DNA from 2 places in the Pseudomonas sp. Ors-4-3C genome. Region 2 is predicted to be linked to the other one. Evidence: riboswitches for the same ligand, from Rfam matches in the RefSeq annotation. Region 2 holds a riboswitch; the other holds the start of a gene.
The links. Region 2 has a riboswitch for cobalamin ahead of ACVHNU_RS11940 (CbtB domain-containing protein). Riboswitches for the same ligand answer to the same signal wherever they lie in the genome.
Positions count from the first base shown of each region.

Region 1: it holds a riboswitch for cobalamin, as region 2 does, so the genes downstream of both, cobO (cob(I)yrinic acid a,c-diamide adenosyltransferase) here and ACVHNU_RS11940 (CbtB domain-containing protein) in region 2, are expected to answer to the same signal.

Region 1 is NZ_CM146900.1:1,065,411-1,076,235, reverse strand. It holds gene bluB (5,6-dimethylbenzimidazole synthase) at 1-550, opposite strand, end outside; gene ACVHNU_RS05010 (cobyrinate a,c-diamide synthase) at 598-1,947, opposite strand; gene cobO (cob(I)yrinic acid a,c-diamide adenosyltransferase) at 1,944-2,555, opposite strand; cobalamin riboswitch at 2,637-2,866, opposite strand; partial or broken gene ACVHNU_RS05000 (hypothetical protein) at 3,031-3,616, shown strand; gene ACVHNU_RS04995 (PQQ-dependent sugar dehydrogenase) at 3,683-4,996, shown strand; gene ACVHNU_RS04990 (C40 family peptidase) at 5,126-5,662, opposite strand; gene ACVHNU_RS04985 (C40 family peptidase) at 5,883-6,500, opposite strand; gene hda (DnaA regulatory inactivator Hda) at 6,726-7,430, opposite strand; gene ACVHNU_RS04975 (AI-2E family transporter) at 7,650-8,723, opposite strand; gene ACVHNU_RS04970 (DUF2066 domain-containing protein) at 8,755-9,813, opposite strand; gene purM (phosphoribosylformylglycinamidine cyclo-ligase) at 10,188-10,825, shown strand, end outside.
Region 2 is NZ_CM146900.1:2,672,346-2,683,170, reverse strand. It holds gene metH (methionine synthase) at 1-610, opposite strand, end outside; gene ACVHNU_RS11970 (fatty acid cis/trans isomerase) at 766-3,048, shown strand; gene ACVHNU_RS11965 (acyltransferase family protein) at 3,233-4,258, shown strand; gene nfuA (Fe-S biogenesis protein NfuA) at 4,316-4,900, shown strand; gene cobM (precorrin-4 C(11)-methyltransferase) at 5,089-5,835, opposite strand; gene ACVHNU_RS11950 (cobalamin biosynthesis protein) at 5,917-6,330, opposite strand; gene ACVHNU_RS11945 (CbtA family protein) at 6,327-7,025, opposite strand; gene ACVHNU_RS11940 (CbtB domain-containing protein) at 7,037-7,234, opposite strand; cobalamin riboswitch at 7,357-7,577, opposite strand; cobalamin riboswitch at 8,629-8,841, shown strand; gene cobW (cobalamin biosynthesis protein CobW) at 8,940-10,010, shown strand; gene cobN (cobaltochelatase subunit CobN) at 10,014-10,825, shown strand, end outside.

The sequences.
Region 1 (10,825 bases), 1.6 Mb from region 2:
TGACCGGGCCCAGGCACAACACTGCCAGCGGCTTGGCCCCGGCCGGCAACTGCAGCAGATCGGCCAGTGCCTGCGGTTCGAACAGCGACACCCAGCCCATGCCCAGTCCTTCGGCACGGGACGCCAGCCACAGATTCTGAATCGCGCAGGACAGCGAGGCCATGTCCATTTCCGGCAGCGTACGACGGCCGAAAATGTGTTTTTCGCGATCATCCATCAGCGCTGCGACCAGCACTTCGGCGCAATCATTGATGCCTTCGACCTTGAGCTTCATGAACTCGTCGCTGCGCTCGCCGAGGGCTTCGGCGGTGCGGATGCGCTCTTCTTCGACGAGGTGCTGAATCTGCCCGCGCAAGGCGCGATCGCTGATGCGGATGAAGCGCCACGGCTGCATCAGGCCGACGCTGGGCGCCTGATGCGCGGCTTCGAGCAGGCGGCGCAGCAGCTCCGGTTCGACCGTGCCGCCGGTGAAGTGGCGCATGTCGCGGCGTTCGGCGATGGCACGGTAGACGGCCTGGCGCTCGGCTTCGGTGAATGCGTTGTCGGTCATGGACTCTTCGCGAGCAGGCTCGCTCCCACATTGGACGGGGTGCTTGCTCAAGAAACGCGATCCCCTGTGGGAGCGAGCTTGCTCGCGAAGGCGGCCTGACATTCTGGCGCAAACAACGCGGCAATCGCCGTCGGATTCGACGGAAAGTAGAAATGCACGTACGACGCCGTCATCCGCCCTTGCCGATAAACCGCCTCGGCCCCACGCCCGCCGTTCGGGCTCAGGCCTCGGGCAATCGGCGTCAGATCGGTGCTGGTCAGGGAATGGTGATAGGTGTGACCGCGCAACGAACCTTCCGGCAAATCCACCGCTTGCAGTGCCAGTGCCGCCAGACGTTTTTGCATCACCGCCTCACCGCGCAGCAGCCCGACCAGTTCGGCACGGGTGCCGTCGACATCGGTCAACGCGTCGAGCAGATAGAGCATGCCGCCACATTCGGCGAGCAGCGGTTTGCCGGCGGCGTGGTGCGCACGGATCGCGTCGAGCATCGCGGTGTTTTGCGCCAGCGCGACATGGTGCAATTCCGGGTAACCACCGGGCAGATACAGACTGTCGGCCTCGGGTAATTGGGTATCGCGGATCGGCGAGAAGAAACTCAACTCGGCGCCCATCGCCCGCAGCAGATCGAGACTGGCGCCATAGGTGAAGGCAAAAGCCTCATCGCGAGCGACAGCAATGCGCACGCCATCGAGCAGCGGTTCAGCAGGGTTCACTTCGGGCGCGGCGAATGCCACGGCCGGTGGCAGCGCTACCTCGCAACTGCTGGCCAGGGCTTCGGCGGCGGCGTCGAGGCGCAGGTCGAGGTCATTCAGTTCGCTCGCCTGTACCAGACCGAGATGGCGGCTCGGCAACTCGATCCCGGTTTCCCGGGACAATGCGCCGTACCAGCGCAAGCCTTCGGTGAGGCTGCCTTCGAGCAATTGCGCATGACGCAAAGTGCCGACGCGGTTGGCCAGCACGCCGGCAAACGGCAAGTCCGGCTGATAGCGCGCCAGCCCCAACGCCAATGCGCCGAAGGTCTGGGCCATGGCGGTACCGTCGATCACGCCGAGCACCGGCACGCCGAAATGCCGCGCCAGATCAGCGCTGGATGGCGTGCCGTCGAACAGGCCCATCACGCCTTCGATCAGGATCAGATCGGCTTCGGCGGCGGCTTCCCACAACAGCCGGCGGCTTTCCTGCTCGCCGACCATCCACATGTCCAGTTGATACACCGGCGCACCGCTGGCGCGCTCGAGAATCATCGGGTCGAGGAAATCCGGGCCGCACTTGAACACGCGCACCTTGCGCCCTTGGTTACGATGCAAGCGAGCGAGCGCGGCGGTGACGGTGGTCTTGCCCTGACCGGAGGCCGGCGCGGCAATCAGTACCGCCGGGCAGTGACGTGGTTGATTCAAAGTTCGACGCCTTTCTGCGCTTTGATGCCGGCCTGGAAGGCGTGTTTGAGCATGCCCATTTCGGTGACGGTATCGCCCATCTCGATCATTTCCGGCTTGGCCGCGCGACCGGTGACGATCACGTGCTGCATCGGCGGACGCGCCTGCAAGTCACTGAGCACCTGATCCAGATCGAGGTAGCCGTGCTTGAGCGCGATGTTCAGTTCGTCCAGCACCACCAGGCCAATCGACGGGTCGCGCAGCAACTCGCGGGATACGGCCCACGCGGCTTCGGCGGCAGCGATGTCGCGCTGGCGATCCTGGGTTTCCCAAGTGAAGCCCTCGCCCATCACGTGAAAGCGCACTTGCTCGGGGAAGCGGCGGAAGAACAGTTCTTCGCCCGTGCTGTTGCGGCCTTTGATGAACTGCACCACGCCGCACTGCATGCCGTGGCCCATGGCGCGGGCGAGCATGCCGAACGCCGAGCTGCTTTTGCCTTTGCCATTGCCGGTCAACACCAGCACCAGGCCGCATTCGTCAGGCGAATTGGCGATGCGTTCGTCGATCACGGCTTTTTTGCGCTGCATACGCGCCAGATGGCGTTCGTCGCGCTCGGGGGAATCGGTCATGGGGGAGCTCTCCGTTGAGGCTGGATAACGGCGGGCAGGCACAAGAATAGACGGCAAAAAGCCTGGCATCGCCCACCGTGATGCCGCTGGATGGATCAGGCCGGTCTCCGGGCTCATGAGCGGCGAATCGCCTGACTGCGCGCCTTCCCGCGTCGTCGACACAGTGGCTCAATGCACAGTTTTCACTCATTTACCGTTGCGGGGGCAGCGCCGGGATCGTGATCGTTCTTCGCCTGAAGACAACCCTCACCGGCTTCCCTGTTTCACTCTGTCGACACAGGTCACAGAGCACCTGAAACAAGCCGCGAAGGTTAGAGGGTTGGGGGTGGAGCGTCAATTAAAGAGGGGGCCGTCGGGCGAATAACTGCCGCCGATCAATTATCTGACGCCAATCTTGTGCCACACTGAGACAAGTGATATCAAAGAGCCATGCTTTTGGTTGAAAAAGCACATCACAACAATAAGGATGATGACGATGCAAGGCATGATCATCAGCAACCCGCGCCTGGAATTCCTGCGCCCGATGCTTGAACGCTGGTTTGACTGTATCGACCGCTACAACGCTGTACGCGGCGACAACGACACCCCCTACTGGCATGACGAGAAAGCCAATCTCGGACTGCTCTCCGCGGCGGCATGGATGGCCGAGCTGGTAACCCTTTGCGATACCGCCACGCGCAAACAGAACGAGGACGGCGAACGCAACGCCCGCGCCGACCTGTTCATCGCCGGGGCCGAAGACCGCGCCTACCTTCAGGCGACCCAGCGCTGGCCGCGAGTCAACAACCTCAACCTGACCCAGGCTCTGCTGGAGATCACCAGCGACGCCAAACGCATCAGTTTTGCCAGCGACCTCAAGCTCGGCTGCCTGTTCGTCGCCCCGCAGAAGGCCCAGCACAGCGCCAGCCCCGAAGAGTTGCAGGACATGGTCGACGACCTGCAAAAGGAACACTGCTGCGCAGTGGCCTGGTATTTCCCCTACGCCTACCGCAAGTTGCGCAGCGAAGCGGGCAACTATCACCCGGGCATCGGCCGTGCTGTTCAAAGAGGCCCGCGGTTGAGCGGTTGAACCATCGGGTGCGCACACTCCTCTATGATTAGGCATGCATTCATAGGGAAGATCAGTAATGCGCAAAACCCAACTCGCTCTCGTCATCGCCCTCGCCGGAGGGCTCGCCGCCTGTGGTGAATCCTCCAGCCTGCAAGTTTCCGACGGCACCGGCCCGTCACCGAAACTGCCTGAACCGAACAAAACCCTGATCCCGACGGTGAACATCGCCCCGGCGATCGGCTGGCCCGCCGGCGGCAAACCGACCGCCGCAGCCGGCACGCAAGTGGCAGCGTTTGCCGAAGGCCTCGACCATCCGCGCTGGCTCTATGTCCTGCCCAACGGCGACGTGCTGGTGGCGGAAACCAACGCCCCACCGAAACCCGATGACAGCGCCGGCATTCGTGGCTGGGTGATGAAGAAAGTCATGGGCAAGGCCGGTGCTGGCGTGCCGAGCCCGAACCGCATCACCCTGCTGCGCGACGCCGACCACGATGGCGTGGCCGAAACGCGCACGGTGTTTCTGCAAAACCTCAATTCGCCGTTTGGCATGACCCTGGTCGGCAATGACCTGTACGTCGCTGACACCGATCGCCTGCTGCGTTTCCACTACGAACCCGGCGCGACCGAGATCAAGACGCAGCCGATCAAAGTCACCGACCTGCCGGGCGGCACGCTGAACCACCACTGGACCAAGAACGTCATCGCCAGCAAGGACGGCAGCAAGCTGTACGTCACCGTCGGCTCGAACAGCAACGTTGGCGAGAATGGTCTGGATAAAGAAGAAGGTCGCGCAGCGATCTGGGAAGTCGATCGCGCCACTGGCAACCACCGGATTTTCGCCTCGGGCATCCGCAACCCCAACGGTCTTGCCTGGGAACCCACCACGGGTGCGCTGTGGACAGCGGTGAATGAGCGTGACGAAATCGGCAGCGACCTGGTGCCGGACTACATCACCTCGGTCAAGGACGGCGGTTTTTACGGCTGGCCATTCAGCTATTACGGTCAACACGTGGATGTGCGGGTGAAGCCGCAGAATCTGGATCTGGTGGCCAAGGCCATCGCCCCGGACTACGCCGTTGGCCCACACACCGCCTCGCTGGGCCTGACGTTCGCCGATGGCAACAGCCTGCCGGCGCAATTCAAGGAGGGCGCCTTCATCGGCCAGCACGGCTCGTGGAACCGCAAACCGCACAGTGGCTACAAGGTGATTTTCGTACCGTTCGCCGCCGGCAAGCCGAACGGACAACCGATCGATGTGCTGACCGGGTTCCTCGACAAGGATGAGAACGCCTTGGGCCGCCCGGTGGGGGTGGTGATCGACCAGCAAGGTGGTTTGCTGGTGGCGGATGATGTGGGGAACAAGGTTTGGCGGGTGTCGGCCACTAAATAAATCAGGGCCCGACACATAACAAATTTGGGAGCGGGCTTGCTCGCGAAAGCGTCAGGTCATTCAACATCATGGATGAATGACACATCGCATTCGCGAGCAAGCCCGCTCCCACATTTAGATTTTCAGCGTTTACGGGTTATGCGCCAGATGCTCCGGCTGCAACACCCGCTTGGCACTCAGATACGCCTTCTGCCAGTACGCCTTTGACAGGCTGTCCAGCTTCACCGTGCCGCCCGTCGCCGGCGCATGCACGAAACGCCCTTCCCCGACGTAGATCCCCGCATGACTGACCTGCGAGCCGCCATTGGTGGCGAAGAAGATCAAGTCGCCGGTCTGCAACCCTTCTTTGCCGACATTCGGCGCCTGCATCACGATCATCTCGCGGGTAGAGCGCGGCAACGAGATACCGGCGGCATCGCGGTAGACGAAACCGATCAGGCCACTGCAATCAAACCCGGAGTCTGGTGTGTTGCCGCCCCAGCGATAAGGCGTGCCAACCAGGCCCAGCGCACGAAACAGCACGTCTTCAGCAGCAGGCGAAAAAGCTTGGGAAGGCCCGAACACCACCGGGGCGCGTACGACGGGCGCAGGCGGCGGAGTGCGGCTGGCGCAGGCGCTGAGCAGCGCTGCGAAGAAGATCACTGTGAGGCGGGCCGACATCGTCATAAGCAGAACATCCTGATCTGGCTGCGGCTTTCTCTGCCGAATGGACAGAAACAAAACCGCCTGCGGAGCACGCAGGCGGTTTGCCATCAATATAGATACAGGATTCTAGCGGCTACGCGGCAAACTTCAAGTAAGACTTTAACTTCACCTTGTAAAGTCTAGGTCTACTCCCTGGCCGGGCACCGTTTTTGTCGCCACGGACGTGGCGACAACGGAGGAATTACTTGCGAGCGGTGACCACGGTCGGTGCCATCGCTAGGGCGCGTTTGGCTTCGATGAAGGTCTTGCTCCAGTAGCTATCACCCAGGCTGTCGATGCGAACACCGCCGCTGCGACGGCTGCTGGAATGGATGAACTGGTTGTCACCCAGGTAGATCCCGGCGTGACTCACACGACCGCGACGACCATTGGTGGCGAAGAACAGCAGATCGCCCGGCTCAAGGTTGCTGCGCGAGACCAGCGGGGCATCCACGTTGATCATTTCGCGAGTGGAGCGCGGCAGATTCATGCCGGCTTCTTCGCGGAACAGGTAACCGATGAAACCGCTGCAATCGAAACCGGCTTCAGAGGTACCGCCGAAACGGTAACGGGTACCGATCAGGGACATGCCGCGTTCGAGGATGCTGTCGGCCAGAACCGGAAGCTCGTATGGCTTCTTGCCGTTGAAATCGGCGAGTTCTTTTTCGGTGGCCAGCTCTTCCTGGTAAATAACGGAAGACTGGGCAGTGGCAGAATTTTTAACCTGTTGAGGCTGCTCTTGAACTGGAGAATGAGCAGCGCAACCGAACAACAGGGTGACGAGTGCGAGAGGCACGAGGGGTGCGAAGCGATTTAGCATGGGCACGACCGTGGCTGAAGTTGTAAAGAAGCCGAGACTATGCCCGCTATCGGCCTCATTTGCAAATTCAATCGATCTTTTTGTGACTTCCCGGTTTCTCGTTTACATCTAAGCGCTTAAGCCCATTTGAATCGATACGCGGTCTGCACACGGTGCGGAAAAGCGGATTTTCTGGCGCCTGAAATATGCCGAAACGTGCTCCAGCCCGCGTATTTCAAGGGCTGGCTACCAGCCGAGGGTTTCTTTAAGGAACGGAATCGTCAGCTTGCGTTGCGCCTGCAACGAGGCCTGATCCAGCTGTTCGAGGAGGTCGAACAATGCACTCATGCTGCGGGTGCCGCGGGTCAGAATAAAGTGTCCGACTTCATCGGTCAGGTGCAGACCGCGACGCGAAGCGCGCAATTGCAGGGCACGCAATTTGTCTTCATCGGAAAGCGGGCGCATCTGGAAGATCAGCGCCAGGGTCAGGCGCGATTTCAGGTCGGCCAGTTTCACCGGCAACTCGCGTGGCGAGGTTGAGGCAGCAATCAGCAAGCGCCGACCGCTGTCGCGCAGACGGTTGAACAGATGAAACATCGCCTCTTCCCAGTCTGCCTTGCCGGCAATCACCTGCAAGTCATCCAGGCAGACCAGTTCGTACTGCTCAAGGTTGTCGAGGATTTCGATACCACGATCCATCAGCTCGGCCAGTGGCAGATAAACCGCTGGCTCACCCATCTGCTCGAAACGCAGGCAAGCCGCCTGCAACAGATGCGTACGCCCTACCCCATGCTTGCCCCACAGGTAGATCAGGCTTTCGGTCCAGCCGGCGTCGGCTTCGCATAGGCGCTCGACATAGCCGAGTGCAGCGGCATTGGCGCCTGGGTAGTAGTTGATGAAGGTGGCGTCGTCACGCAGACGCACACCTAGGGGCAGCTGAATCGGTTTCATGCTGACTGAACAGTTCTCAAGGAACCGTTAGTGGCCTCTGTGTAAAGTTTGCGAAGTTTATACCCGTGAAGCGGAGCGCACAATGCGACAGACCCCAAGCAAAATCAAAGGTTTGCGTTAATGCGCTGGTTTTATGACAGTTTCTCTGACGCGCTGCCGTGCGAACCCTGCGCAAAACGCAGGCCAACCCGGCGCAATGCCGGGCCGCCCGTGATCGGATTACAACTCGGGCTCATCTGTCCCGCTGTAGATATCCGAGTCCTTGTACAGATCGTGCACGTGACGCACCAGCACCATGATCACCGCCGCCACCGGCAGTGCCAGCAAGACGCCGGTAAAGCCGAACAGCTCACCGCCGGCCAGAATCGCGAAGATCACCGCCACCGGATGCAGACCAATCCGATCACCCACCAACAGCGGCGTCAGGACCATGCCTTCCAGCGCCTGACCAATCATGAATACTGCAACGATGCCGATCATTGGATACAGATCACCACCGAACTGGAACAGCCCGGCAATCAGCGCCGCACCAATGCCGATCACAAAGCCCATGTACGGCACGATTGCCGCAAGGCCTGCGATCAGGCCGATCAACAGCCCAAGCTCCAGACCAACAATCATAAGGCCTGCCGCATAGATCACGCCCAGCGCCAGCATCACCAGCAACTGTCCGCGCACAAACGCGCCGAGCACCTCGTGGCATTCACCCGCCAGCGAGACGATGGTTTCTTCACGATCACGCGGCAGCAGGCTGCGGATCTTGGCCATCATCACATCCCAGTCGCGCAGCAGGTAGAAGCTCACCACCGGAATCAGCACCAGATTCGCCAGCCAGCCGATCAGCGCCAGACTCGAGGCCGTCGCCTGACTCAACACCACACCGACGATGTCGGTCGTCTGGCCCATGTGCTCGCTGATCGCTGCCTTGACCTTGTCGAACTTCCAGAAGCCGTCCGACAACCCCAGCTTCGACTGCGCCCACGGCAGTGCAGTGTGCTGCAGCCAGTCGAGCATCTGCGGTGCCAGTTCGTACAAGCGCACCAACTGCTTGGCGAGCATCGGCACCAGCACCAAGAGCAACGTCGTGACGATCAGAGTGAACAACGCAAACACCGCGATCACGCCCCAGGTGCGGGACATGCCGAGACGTTCCAGACGATCCACCAGCGGATCGAACAGATACGCCAGCAGCAACGCCACCAGAAACGGCGTGAGGATCGGATGCAGCAACCAGACAAACGCGCAAAGCAGGACTACCCCACCGAGCCAGAACCAACGCCGCGAATCGGCCATGTATCACTCCTGCTTCTATATAAGGAAAGACTTACCAGCGAAACCGCAACGAAGGCGCTACCGGTGCAGGCGCCTGAGCCGCAACAGGCGCCGCACCTGCGACGGCTGGCTGCGGCGCTGCCACTGGCGTCGGTGCTTCGGCCGGCAACTCCTGCAACTTCGCCAGCGACAATTGCGAACGCAACTGATCGGCACTGCCGTTGACCCGATACACGATGCGATCACCCTCGACACTTTGCAGACGCACACCGAACGGTTCGAGTAACCGCAGCAGCGTGGCGTAATGCTCAAGATTCATGCCCTGCACTTCCAGCGTCTGTTGACCCGAAGCGCCAGGCTTGGCGACAAATCGCGGCGCCAGACGCTCGGCCACCGCCAGCATCACCGCATCGGCCACCGCGGCCTGATCGGCGCCCTGCACACTACCGGCCTCTTTCTGATCGCCCAGCCATAGATGCCAGCTGGCTTGCCACTGCCCGCCCTGTTCGTGCGCATGCACCGCCAGCAAGGCATCTGCACCGTAACGCTCCGAGGCCCCGCGCAAAGGCGCGGGATCGGTGCCATCGAGCACCGGCGCCGTGGCGACCAATTGCTCACTCAGATCCGCCAGCGGCAAACGCAGCGGCAAGCCACGATGCTGAGCCGCAGAACGCAATGGCGCAGCCGCTGCCTGACCGTCGCCGACCAGACTCGAGCCTTCAGTCGAATCGTTCAGCCACCAGCTCAGAATCGACGGGCGACTCGCGCCCCACAACGAAAGCCCGGCCCGACGCAGTGCCTGCTCGGTGGTGGCCGGATCGAAATCGACTTTCAGCACCTCCGGCGGCCCGGCATCGAAACCGAACTGGCTGATGATCTGCTGCGGGTCCTTGCGAATCGCCGCCAGCCCCGGATTCTGCGGGGCCTTGGGGTCACCGGTCAGACGCAACACCAGCGTATCGAGCGCCGCCTGCGTGGCGCGATCACGCTCTTCCGGGGCCTGACTGCTCACCGGCTGGCGTACTTGATAAAGACCTTTGAGGTTTTCGGCATGACTCGCCAGGCTGACGACCGACAAACAACCCACAACCAACAATTTACAAAAACGCATGGAAAATTCCCGTCGACAGGAGCGGCTGGAACAGGCCGCGTGAACCGGTTAAGCAAGGCTGTGACAATCTGCCATCGCAAAACATTCACACGGCAGCGGTAACTTTTTGCACAGTGATAACGATAGACGGTTAATTGCCACACCTTATACAGGCAGCTACCCGGCACAATTGCAAAAAATTTCCACCGATTATGCCCCTGCCCGTCGGCACGAGGATGGCCGCTGCCCCTCAAGCCTGATAAAATCGCGCGCCTTCGCAGACCGGCAACAGCCGGGCACCCCGAAATTCGCGTGAGGCCATCGCCCTCTCGATTTCGATGTTCCCGCTGAACTCGGTCGTTACCCCTGAATCCCCTCCCCTAAAGGCCTGGATCATGAGCAAGCAACCCTCCCTGAGCTACAAGGACGCCGGTGTAGACATCGACGCCGGTGAAGCATTGGTCGAACGCATCAAGAGCGTCGCCAAGCGCACTGCGCGCCCGGAAGTCATGGGCGGCCTGGGCGGTTTCGGCGCCCTCTGCGAAATCCCGGCCGGCTACAAGCAGCCTGTACTGGTTTCCGGCACCGACGGCGTTGGCACCAAGCTGCGCCTGGCGCTGAACCTGAACAAGCACGACAGCATCGGTATCGACCTGGTTGCGATGTGCGTCAACGACCTGGTGGTCTGCGGTGCCGAGCCCCTGTTCTTCCTCGACTACTACGCCACCGGCAAACTGAATGTCGACACCGCTGCCCAGGTTGTGACCGGCATCGGCGCCGGCTGCGAACTGTCCGGCTGCTCGCTGGTCGGCGGCGAAACCGCTGAAATGCCTGGCATGTACGAAGGCGAAGACTACGACCTGGCCGGTTTCTGCGTCGGCGTCGTGGAAAAGGCTGAAATCATCGACGGCTCGAAAGTCGCCACCGGTGACGCACTGATCGCCCTGCCATCGTCCGGCCCGCACTCCAACGGCTACTCGCTGATCCGCAAGATCATCGAAGTGTCCGGCGCTGACATCGAAAACATCCAGCT
Region 2 (10,825 bases):
CGAACACGCCTTGCACAGCGAAGATTGCGGCTTTGGCGTTGAGCGTGTCGAAGATGGTTTCGATCAGGATCAGGTCGACGCCGCCCTCGATCAGGCCCTTGGTGGCCTCGGTGTAGTTCTCCACTAGTTCATCAAAGGTGACGTTGCGGTAGCCGGGGTTGTTTACGTCAGGCGACAGCGAGCAGGTGCGGCTGGTAGGGCCGAGCACGCCGGCGACGAAGCGCGGCTTGTCCGGGTTCTCGGCGGTCTTGGCGTCGGCCACCTTGCGCGCCAGTCGTGCGCCTTCTACGTTTAATTCGTACGCCAGCTCTTCCATGCCGTAGTCGGCCATGGAAATGCGCGTGGCGTTGAAGGTGTTGGTTTCCAGAATGTCGGCGCCCGCATCCAGATAAGCCTTCTCGATGCCGCCGATCACGTCCGGACGGGTGATCACCAACAGGTCGTTGTTGCCCTTGACGTCACTCGGCCAGTCAGCGAAGCGTTTGCCGCGATAATCCTGTTCTTCGAGCTTGTAGCTCTGGATCATCGTGCCCATGCCGCCGTCGAGAATCAGGATGCGCTCTTTGAGGGCTTGCTTGAGAGCTTGAAGGCGGACGCTGCGATCGGACATTGGGACTACTCGAAAAGACCATGACGAAGGGCCGGGATCATAACAAACCTGTGTGGTTTTGGAGCGTGTGGTGGTTTTGCATGAATATCGCTCATGTTGGTACGGGCGTCATACTGTAGAATCGCGGCGTTTTTTTCACGATCGGGATCATGGGCATGTCGTACCGCGTCATCAGCATTTTCATGCTGTTTTTAAGCTGGGGCGCCGTTGCGCAAGAGCCCGCGATCTCTTATACCCGAGATATTCAGCCAATCTTCACCGAGAAGTGTGTGGCTTGCCATGCCTGCTACGACTCTGCCTGCCAGCTCAATCTGGGCAGCGGCGAAGGTGCAGGGCGGGGCGCGAGCAAGATGCCGGTCTACGATGGCGAGCGTACTCAAGCCGCGCCGACCACTCGATTGTTCTACGACGCCTTCGGCAAACGTGCCTGGCAGCAGAAAGGCTTCTATTCGGTACTTGATGCCCAAGGCAGTCAGGCCGCATTGATGGCGCGGATGCTGGAACTGGGTCACAAAACCCCGCTGACGCCCAACGCCAAACTGCCGGAAGACATCGTCCTCGGCCTGCAACGGGAAAACATGTGTGCGATGCCCGCCGAGTTTGCAGGCTATGCCGGCGCCCATCCGAAAGAAGGCATGCCGCTGGCGGTGACCGGCCTGACCGATCAGCAATACCAGACCCTGCAACGCTGGCTGGCATCCGGTGCGCCGATCGACGAGCAAGGTCTGGTGCCGAGCGCCAAAGAAGCGCTGCAAATCGTCCAGTGGGAAAACCTGCTCAACCAGCCGGGGGCGCGGGAAAGCCTGGTTGGGCGTTGGTTGTTCGAACACTGGTTCCTCGCGCACCTCTATTTCAAGAACGGTGAGCCTGGGCATTACTTCCAGTGGGTGCGTTCGCGCACGCCGAGCGGCCAGCCGATCGATCTGATCGCCACCCGTCGCCCGAATGACGACCCGGGCACTCAGGTTTACTACCGTTTGTGGCCGGTGCAAGGGGTGATCGTGCACAAGACCCACATCACCTATCCGCTGAGCGCGGCGAAGATGGCGCGGGTCAAGAGCCTGTTCTACAGCGGCAACTGGCAGGTCAGTGCGTTGCCGGGTTACGGCCCGCAGAGTCGGGCCAACCCGTTTGCCACCTTTGAGGCGATTCCGGCGCAGGCGCGCTACCAGTTCATGCTCGATAACGCCGAATACTTCGTACGCACCTTCATTCGTGGGCCGGTGTGCCGTGGGCAGATTGCGACGGACGTGATCCGCGACAACTTCTGGGCGCTGTTTCAGGCGCCGGAACACGACCTGTACATCACCGACCCGGTCTATCGCGGCCAGGCCACGCCGCTGCTGGCGATGCCAGGTCAGAACGATGACGTCGGCAGCGTCCTGAGTCTGTGGCACAACTACCGCGACAAACGAAACAAGTACGAAGCGCTGCGTCGCGACAGCTACGCCGATTTACCGGCGCCGAGCTGGTCGACGCTGTGGGCCGGCAACGACAACGCGCTGCTGAGCATTTTCCGTCACTTCGACAGTGCCTCGGTGACCAAAGGCCTGATCGGCGAAGTGCCACAGACGATGTGGCTGTTCGACTATCCGCTGCTGGAGCGCACCTATTACCAGTTGGCGGTCAACTTCGATGTGTTCGGCAACGTTTCCCATCAGGCGCAGACCCGCCTGTATTTCGACCTGATCCGCAACGGCGCCGAACAGAACTTCCTGCGCCTGATGCCGGCCGATTCCCGCGAAGACTACCTCGACGATTGGTATCAGAGCAGCGGCCAGTTCAAGATGTGGCTCGACTACGAAGCCATCGATGACGACAAGCCGACCGCGCTGAAACTCGATCCGAAGGACCCGAAATACGACTTCGCCATGCAGTTGCTGGCGCGTTACGGCGATCTGAATGCGCGGCCCGATCCGATCAACCGCTGTGACGGCGCCTACTGCTCGCGGCCGAATATCGACCCGGCCCTGCAAAATGCCGAGCAGGCGCTGAGTCGCCTGACGTCACGTCCGGCCGCCGGTTTGAAGGTCATCGACCAGTTGCCGGAAGCGACCATGCTGCGCATCGAAACCCGCAGCGGGAAACGCGAGATGTACAGCCTGCTGCGCAATCGCGCGCACAGTAACGTGGCGTTCCTGCTGGGGGAATCGCTGCGCTATCAACCGGGGCTGGACACCTTGACCCTCTATCCGGGCGTGCTCAGCAGCTATCCGAACTTCATCTTCAACATTCCGGCCGAGCAAGTACCGGAGTTTGTCGATGCCATGGAAACCGCCAAGGATGCTGAGCGCTTCGAGAAAATCGTCGAACGCTGGGGGATTCGTCGCAGTCATCCGCAATTCTGGTTCTATTTCCACGACCTGAGCCAATACCTCCACGAAACCGATCCGGTGGAAGAGGGCGTGCTGGACATGAACCGCTACGAGAATCTTTGATCGTTTGGGGCTGGTCTGCTGTCCCAACTCTAAGCAACACCGCACATTCCCTGTAGGAGTGAGCTTGCTCGCGATGGCGTGAGTCCATTCAGAATGGTTGTCGCCTGACATGCCGTCATCGCGAGCAGTCTCACTCCTACAAGGGATCGGCGGTGGTTTTGAGAGTTGTGGACAGGAGCCGATCATGTTGATTTCAGTGCAGGCCCTGCGGGCGCTTGCCGCGTGGACCGTGGTCTGCCACCACTTCATGCAGATTTTCTTCGATTTCAAGGCGCGCGGCCCGGTCGGACAGTTCTTCATCGACAAAGGCGCAGTCGGCGTCGATATCTTTTTCGTCATCAGCGGGCTGGTGATCTTCCTGTCTACCGAAAGCAAAGCGTTGCCCCCGGCGCGGTTTCTGCTCTATCGGCTGTTTCGCATTGTCCCGGCGTATTGGCTGTACACGCTGCTGATGGCGTTGCTGGTGGTGTTCGCCCGGCCGATGTTGCCGGATCAGACGGTGGATTGGGCGCATTTCCTCGCGTCGTTGTTATTCATCCCTGCGCAAAACCCCGGCGGCTACGGGATTTATCCGACGCTGAATGTCGGCTGGACGCTCAACTACGAAATGTTCTTTTATGTGTTGTTTGCATGCGCGCTGGTGTTCCGCTGGCAGTTGCGCTTGCTGGTGGTCGCCGCGTTGCTGTTTTCGGCGTGCCAGGCGTTCGGCTGGCTCAATGAGTTCTACCGTTCGGACATCGTTTACGAGTTTTTGCTGGGGATCGGCATTGGCGTGCTGTATCGCCGGGGCTGGATCGGCGCGGGGCTGTGGCTGCCGCTGGTGGCGATTGGTGCTGCGATGATGGCGATCTATCACCTGGCGCCAGCGCCAAGGCTGTTGAACTGGGGCGTGCCGAGCGCGGTGCTGGTGATGTCCTGTATCGCACTGGAACGCTACGTCGAGCGCAGCCGGGTGATGAAATGGCTCGGTGACTGTTCCTATTCGGTGTACCTGATGCACGTACTGGTGCTGTCGGCGGGTGGTTTTATTGCGCGGCGCTACGGGATCAACCCGTATCTGATGTTCGTTGTCTGTGCTCTGGCCATCGGTGTGGGCTCGTGGCTGAGTTACGAATGGGTGGAAAAACGCAGCTATCAGTGGCTTAAAGCGCGGATTGATCGCGAACCTGTCGGTCAATCAGCTGCCGAGCTTTCCCGACAAAAATACTAGGACTTTGTGCCGCGCGATGATTGGCGTAAACTGCGCCCAAGCCTGCGAGGAGTTTCCATGACCGCTATTACCATTACCGACGCCGCCCACGATTACCTGGCCGATCTGCTCTCCAAGCAGAACACCCCGGGCATCGGCATCCGCGTCTTCATCACCCAGCCTGGCACCCAGTACGCCGAAACCTGCATTGCCTACTGCAAGCCGGGCGAAGAAAAACCTGAAGATACCGCGCTGGGGCTGAAAAGCTTCACCGCTTACATCGACTCGTTCAGCGAAGCGTTCCTCGACGATGCCGTCGTCGATTACGCCACCGACCGCATGGGCGGCCAGCTGACCATCAAGGCGCCAAACGCCAAAGTACCGATGGTCAACGCCGACAGCCCGGTCAACGAGCGCATCAACTACTACCTGCAAACCGAAATCAACCCGGGGCTGGCCAGCCACGGCGGTCAGGTCAGCCTGATCGATGTGGTTGAGGACGGCATCGCCGTGCTGCAGTTCGGCGGCGGCTGCCAAGGCTGCGGCCAGGCCGACGTGACCCTGAAGGAAGGCATCGAACGCACCTTGCTCGAGCGTATCCCAGAGCTCAAAGGTGTTCGCGACGTGACCGACCACACGCAGAAAGAAAACGCCTACTACTGAGTAAGGTGTTCACTGCGAACATGAAAAACGGCGCTGTGGCGAGGGAGCTTGTCGGATCGCCGCACCGTCCCGCTTGACTGCGAAGCAGTCACAAATCGGACAATGCATTTACCCGTGATGAATGGGTTGTCCGGTTTTGGGATCGCTCCGCGATCCGGCGGGAGCAAGCTCCCTCGCCACAATTGCTTTCAGGGCCTGTACAGGTGCGCATGCCCCGCGCGATAAAGCGACGATTCGCCAAACACCTCACTCCCCAACACCCGTCCAACCAGAATCAACGCCGTACGCCGAAACCCCTTGGCCGCAACCTTCGCGGCAATATCCTCCAGCGTCCCTAGCACCCAATCCTGATCCGGCCATGTCGCCCGGTGAATCACCGCAATCGGGCAATCCGCGCCGTAATGTGGCTGCAGTTCGCCAATGATCTTCTGCAGATGATTGACCCCCAGGTGAATCGCCATGGTCGCGCCATGCTGCGCCAGACTGCTCAGTTCCTCACCCGCCGGCATCGCAGTTTTATCGGCGTAACGAGTCAGAATCACGCTCTGCGAAACGTCCGGCAGCGTCAGTTCCGCGCCCAGCAACGCTGCGCAAGCAGCCGTAGCCGTCACGCCGGGAATGATCTCGAACGGAATCTGCAATTCGCGCAGATAACGAATCTGCTCGCCAATCGCGCCATACAGGCTTGGATCACCCGAATGCACCCGCGCCACATCCTGGCCCTTGGCATGGGCAGTTTTGATCAAATCAATGATCTGCTCCAGATGCAATTCGGCGCTGTTGATCACGGTTTCGGCCTGATGCCCCTCCAGCACGGCGGCCGGGACCAGCGAGCCTGCGTAGATGATCACCGGGCAACTGCGGATCAGCCGCTGGCCTTTGACGGTGATCAATTCCGGGTCGCCGGGGCCGGCGCCGATGAAGTAGACGGTCATGAAGAAGTCCTGTGAAAAACGGGGCAGGGCAACGCTTCAGATGAAGATTGCTCATGATCAAACAGGGGGATTATCGGGATTTTACGCAGCGCCGGCCAATGCCAGTGTCGCCTGAGCGTATTTCTGCCGGGAAATCAGGAGTTTTGCCGGAGCCTGGATCAACTGCTCGGCGAGGGCCAGCGCGGCACTTTCCGCGACGCCATAGCAACCGGTGCGCTCGTAGGCGATCTGTGAATGATGGCTTAGCCGCTGCTGGTAACTGGCCAATTCGTCGCTGCTGAAATACAACAGCGGCAAGGCCAGTTGCGCGGCCAATTCCTGCAAACCGGGCTCATCGCGCTTCAAATCGATGCTGGCCAATGCCTTGACCGCTTCGAGTTCGATGCGATGTGCCTGTAATGCCTGATCGAGTAACGCGCGCAGCGTACTGGCCGGGCAGCCGCGCTGGCAGCCCAGGCCGACCACGAAGGTCGGCGCTGCGCGGTCATCGGTCATGCGTGGTATTGACCAGCGCTTTTGCGGCGGAACAACCAGGCGCTGATCAGGCCCAGGGCCAGCCAGAACGCCACGTTGGTCAACTGTGAAGCGATTTTGAACTGGGCTTCCAGTGCTTCCGGGGCGAGCATCGAGTGCACTTCCGGTTGCGGTGCGCCAATCACGTGCGGCACGGCAAGAATCGCCACGCCCAGCAGTTTCATCAGCCAGTGACGGCTGAACACGATCAAGGCCAGGCCGACAGCGGTGGAGGCGGCGGTGCCGATCCACCACGTTTGCCGCGAAGCCAGATCGGCCGCCGCGGTGCCCGGCAGTTCAGGCGGCAGGCCCAGAGTCGGCGCGAGGACGAAGGTCGCGTAACCGGCCAGGCCCCAGAGCAAGCCCTGCGAGGTTTTGGTCGGTGCGCGCAGGGTGTATAGACCCGCGAGCATCAGGGCGAAACCGACCGCCACCACCAGATTGCCGCCGGTGGTCGAGACCACGCGCTGCCAGCCGTTTTCCGGCTCCCAGGCTTCGGCGTCGTGAGTGTGTGCGGCTGTGCCGGCGGCGTGTTCGTGAACGGCCACCGGTTCGGATTTCTCGAAGGTTTCGGCCTGCAGAATCAGTGGCGAGACCCAGAAGCTTTGCAGCAGGGTCAGCAGCAGGGCGGCCAGCAGACCGGTGAAGCCTGCGGTTTGCGCAATACGCTTGATCATGTCGGCAGGTCTCAGTGGCACGGGAACGCAGCGCTGTGGCGGGTATCGTGAGCGGCGTTGTGCACCGCTTCGATGTGCGAGAAGCCGGCGAAGTACACGAGGCTGGCGCCGAGGATCGAAGCGAAAATGGCGGCGGTCAGGCGTTGGCTCAACGTGGCGGTGCTGGAGATTTTGTCGGTGTTGCTGCCGGTGCTGCTGATGATTGACATGGCGCTTCCCTCTGGAGTGTCAGCGGGTTGATAGAGCGCATGAAAACCCCTGCGAGTCGGGCACGCAGAGGTTCGAACAGCGCCCGCCCACCGCGGGTTTGTTATGTTCAGCGACGCAAAATGCGCACTGTGTGTTGCGGGCCGGTCTCCGGGCTCACGAGGGGTTGGCGTCAGGCCGACCTGCAAGCGTCACCTTCCCATGCCGTACGGCACAGTGGATTCGACGCTTCGCTCGCTTACCGTTGCGGGGGCAGCACCGGACTGACATGGCTTTGAGTAAAGCACATGATTCACCGGTTTCCCGTTTCACCCTGTGAAGGGCACCCGTAACAAGTTGTGTAGGAGAGCATGGGTTGGGGATTTGAGTCAATTGAGTGGGGTGGGTATATCCGTTTCTGCGGTAACGGCCACTTAGGGTTCCGCCCTTACGGCGGGTCACTTTTGGCAAACGCCCCAAAAGTAACCAAAAGGTCTATGCCCTGACGTTCGGCCCTCGCTTAGGCTCGGGTTCCTTCGCTCCGGGATTCATCCGGGGGGCAGCGCCTACGGTTTGCTTCGCTGCACCTCCTCTCGCTGTGTTTGGCTGCGCCAAACGGTCGCTGCGCTCCCACCCCCGGATAAACCCCTCCACTCAGCCTGCCGACGGGCCCTGAGATCAAAAGCTTTACTCGAGCTAACGCTCATTGTGTTGAGTGGGGCGGCTTCGCCGCATGGGGGGTACGCTCTCTGAATTGTAGGAGCCAGCCTGCTGGCGATGGCGGCCTGACAGCCGACCAATTTCTTGCGGATGCACCCGGCCCAACTGTGGGAGCGGGCTTGCTCGCGAAGGCGGCCTACCAGCCGACCAATTTCTAACTGAATGCATCCAATGCCATGCAGGAACTGCCGAAGGCTGTGATCTTTTGATCTGCTTTGGCTTTGGCTTTGGCTTTGGCTTTGGCTTTGGCTTTGGCTTTGGCTTTGGCTTTGGCTTTGGCTTTTGATCTTCAGCCCCTTCGGCAGGCCGAGCGAAGGTGTCCATCCGGGGGATAGGCGCGCAGCGCCATGCGGCGAAGCCGCATCCATCGAGAGGAGGTGCAGCGAAGCAAACCGGAGGCGATGCCCCCGGATGGACACCGTAGCGAGGCAACACTGAGCCTCAGCGAAGTGCCGTACGCCGGGGCAAAGCCTTTTGGGTTACCTTTTCGGCGTTTGGAAAAGGTGACTCGCTGTAAGAGCGAAACCGCCAGCGGCGACACCCGCAGAAACGGATATGCCCCCAATCCAAAAAAACCATACCCCTTAACCCGAAGTCTGGCAAAAGTGACCCGCCGCAACGGCGAAACCGTAATCAGCAACCCCCGCAGCAACGGATATGCCCCCAATCCAAACATTGACCCATCCTCAAGCCATGCGTAGCCTTGCGCTTTCGAGGTTCTTCGGCCCACGCCGAAGCTAAGAAGGGAACGCGGTCAAAGCCGCGGCTGCCCCCGCAACTGTGAACGGTGAAGTTCGTTGCCACGCCACTGCCAGCTCAATCCACAGAGCCAGCGGGAAGGCGCAGCGAATGCCGGGCCCAAGGCCTGAACACCGTCAGCCAGGAGACCTGCCTCGTGACAGATTTCTCACTACAACCGGGCGGGGTGATCCGGTGGCGAATTCTTCCGCGCGCACGTTCGCAGCGGATCTCGTCCCGTATGCCCGCCACCTTGCCAAAGGGCATCCGATGAAAACATTGGCCAAACTCCCCGTCACCATCGTCACCGGTTTTCTCGGCTCGGGCAAAACCACCTTGCTGCGGCACATGCTCGACAACGCTCAGGGCCGTCGCATCGCCGTGATCGTCAACGAGTTCGGCGAACTGGGCATCGACGGTGAAATCCTCAAGCAATGCACCATCGGCTGCACCGAAGAAGAAGCCACCGGCCGCGTCTATGAACTGGCCAACGGCTGCCTGTGCTGCACGGTCCAGGAAGAGTTCTTCCCGGTGATGCGTGAGCTGGTCGCCCGTCGCGGTGATCTCGACCACATCCTGATCGAAACGTCCGGTCTGGCCCTGCCAAAACCGCTGGTGCAAGCTTTCCAGTGGCCGGAAATTCGCAGCGCCTGCACGGTTGACGCGGTGATCACCGTGGTCGACAGCCCGGCCGTGGCCGCCGGCACCTTCGCCGCGTTCCCGGATCAGGTCGATGCCCAGCGCAAACTCGATCCGAACCTCGATCACGAATCGCCACTTCATGAGTTGTTCGCCGACCAACTGGCCAGCGCCGACCTGGTGATCCTCAACAAGGCCGACCAGACCAGCGCGGAAGATCTGGCTCGCGTTCGCGCTGAAGTCGCCGAAGAACTGCCGCCCGCGGTAAAAATCATCGAAGCCAGCAACGGTCGCCTGCCGCTGGACGTGCTGATCGGCCTCGGCGCCGGCTCTGAAGAACACATCGACAGCCGCCACAGCCATCACGACCACCACCACGACGGTGATGACGATCACGATGACCACGATCACGACGCCTTCGATTCGATCTCGATCGAACTGCCGCAAGCCGACGAAAGCCTGCTGCTCGACGCGCTAACGCAACTGGTGGTCAAGCACGGCATCCTGCGCGTGAAGGGCTTCGCGGCGATTCCGAACAAGCCGATGCGCCTGTTGATTCAAGGCGTAGGCACGCGTTTCGACAAGCACTTCGACCGCCAGTGGTGTGCTGACGAAGCGCGCGTCACCCGTCTGGTGCTGATTGGTCAGGAACTCGACGCTGCGCAACTCGAAGCGCAACTGCGCGCCGCGCTCAGCGTTTAAGCCATGCACCTGCTCAGGACCCAGCCCGGCGGTTTCGTGTCGGATGACAACATTGCCGACCTTGGACAAACCCCCGCCGAGCTGGTGATCCTGTGCAGCGGCGATTCCAGCCTGGCGCTGCTCGCCGAAGCGGCGCAGCAACTGCCTGAGGATTACCCGAGTCTGCGCCTGGCCAATCCGATGCAGGTGCAGAATCACGCCTCGGTCGATCTGTATGTCGATGAGGTGTTGCGTCACGCCAAGGTCATTCTGATTTCGCTGCACGGCGGCATCGCCTATTGGCGTTACGGCGTCGAGCGTCTGGTGGAATTGTCCGAGCGCGGCGTGCAGGTGATTCTGGTGCCCGGTGATGATCGTCCCGACCCGGAACTCAGCGACCTGAGCACCGTGCCCGCCGAAGATCGCGACCGCCTCTGGCAGTTCCTGCGTCAGGGCGGCATGGGCAATGCGCTGGATTTCTTTCGTTGTCTGGCCAACCGCTGGCTGGCGCGGGATTACGCCTGGGGCGAGCCGCAAGCGCTGCCGCGTACGGCGATTTACCACCCACAGAAAAACACCGCCGCACTGAGCGACTGGCAAGCCGAATGGCTGCCCGGTCAACCGGTCGCGGCGGTTTTGTTTTATCGATCGCATTTGCAAGCGGCGAACACCGCGTTCATTGACGTGTTCTGCCAGCGCTTGCAGGCAGCGGGGCTCAATCCGTTGCCGATCGCGGTTGCCAGCCTGAAAGAACCCGGCTGCCTGTCGGTGGTCGAGGACTGGCTGGATGAGGTCGAGGCGGCGGTGATTCTCAACACCACCGGCTTCGCGCAATC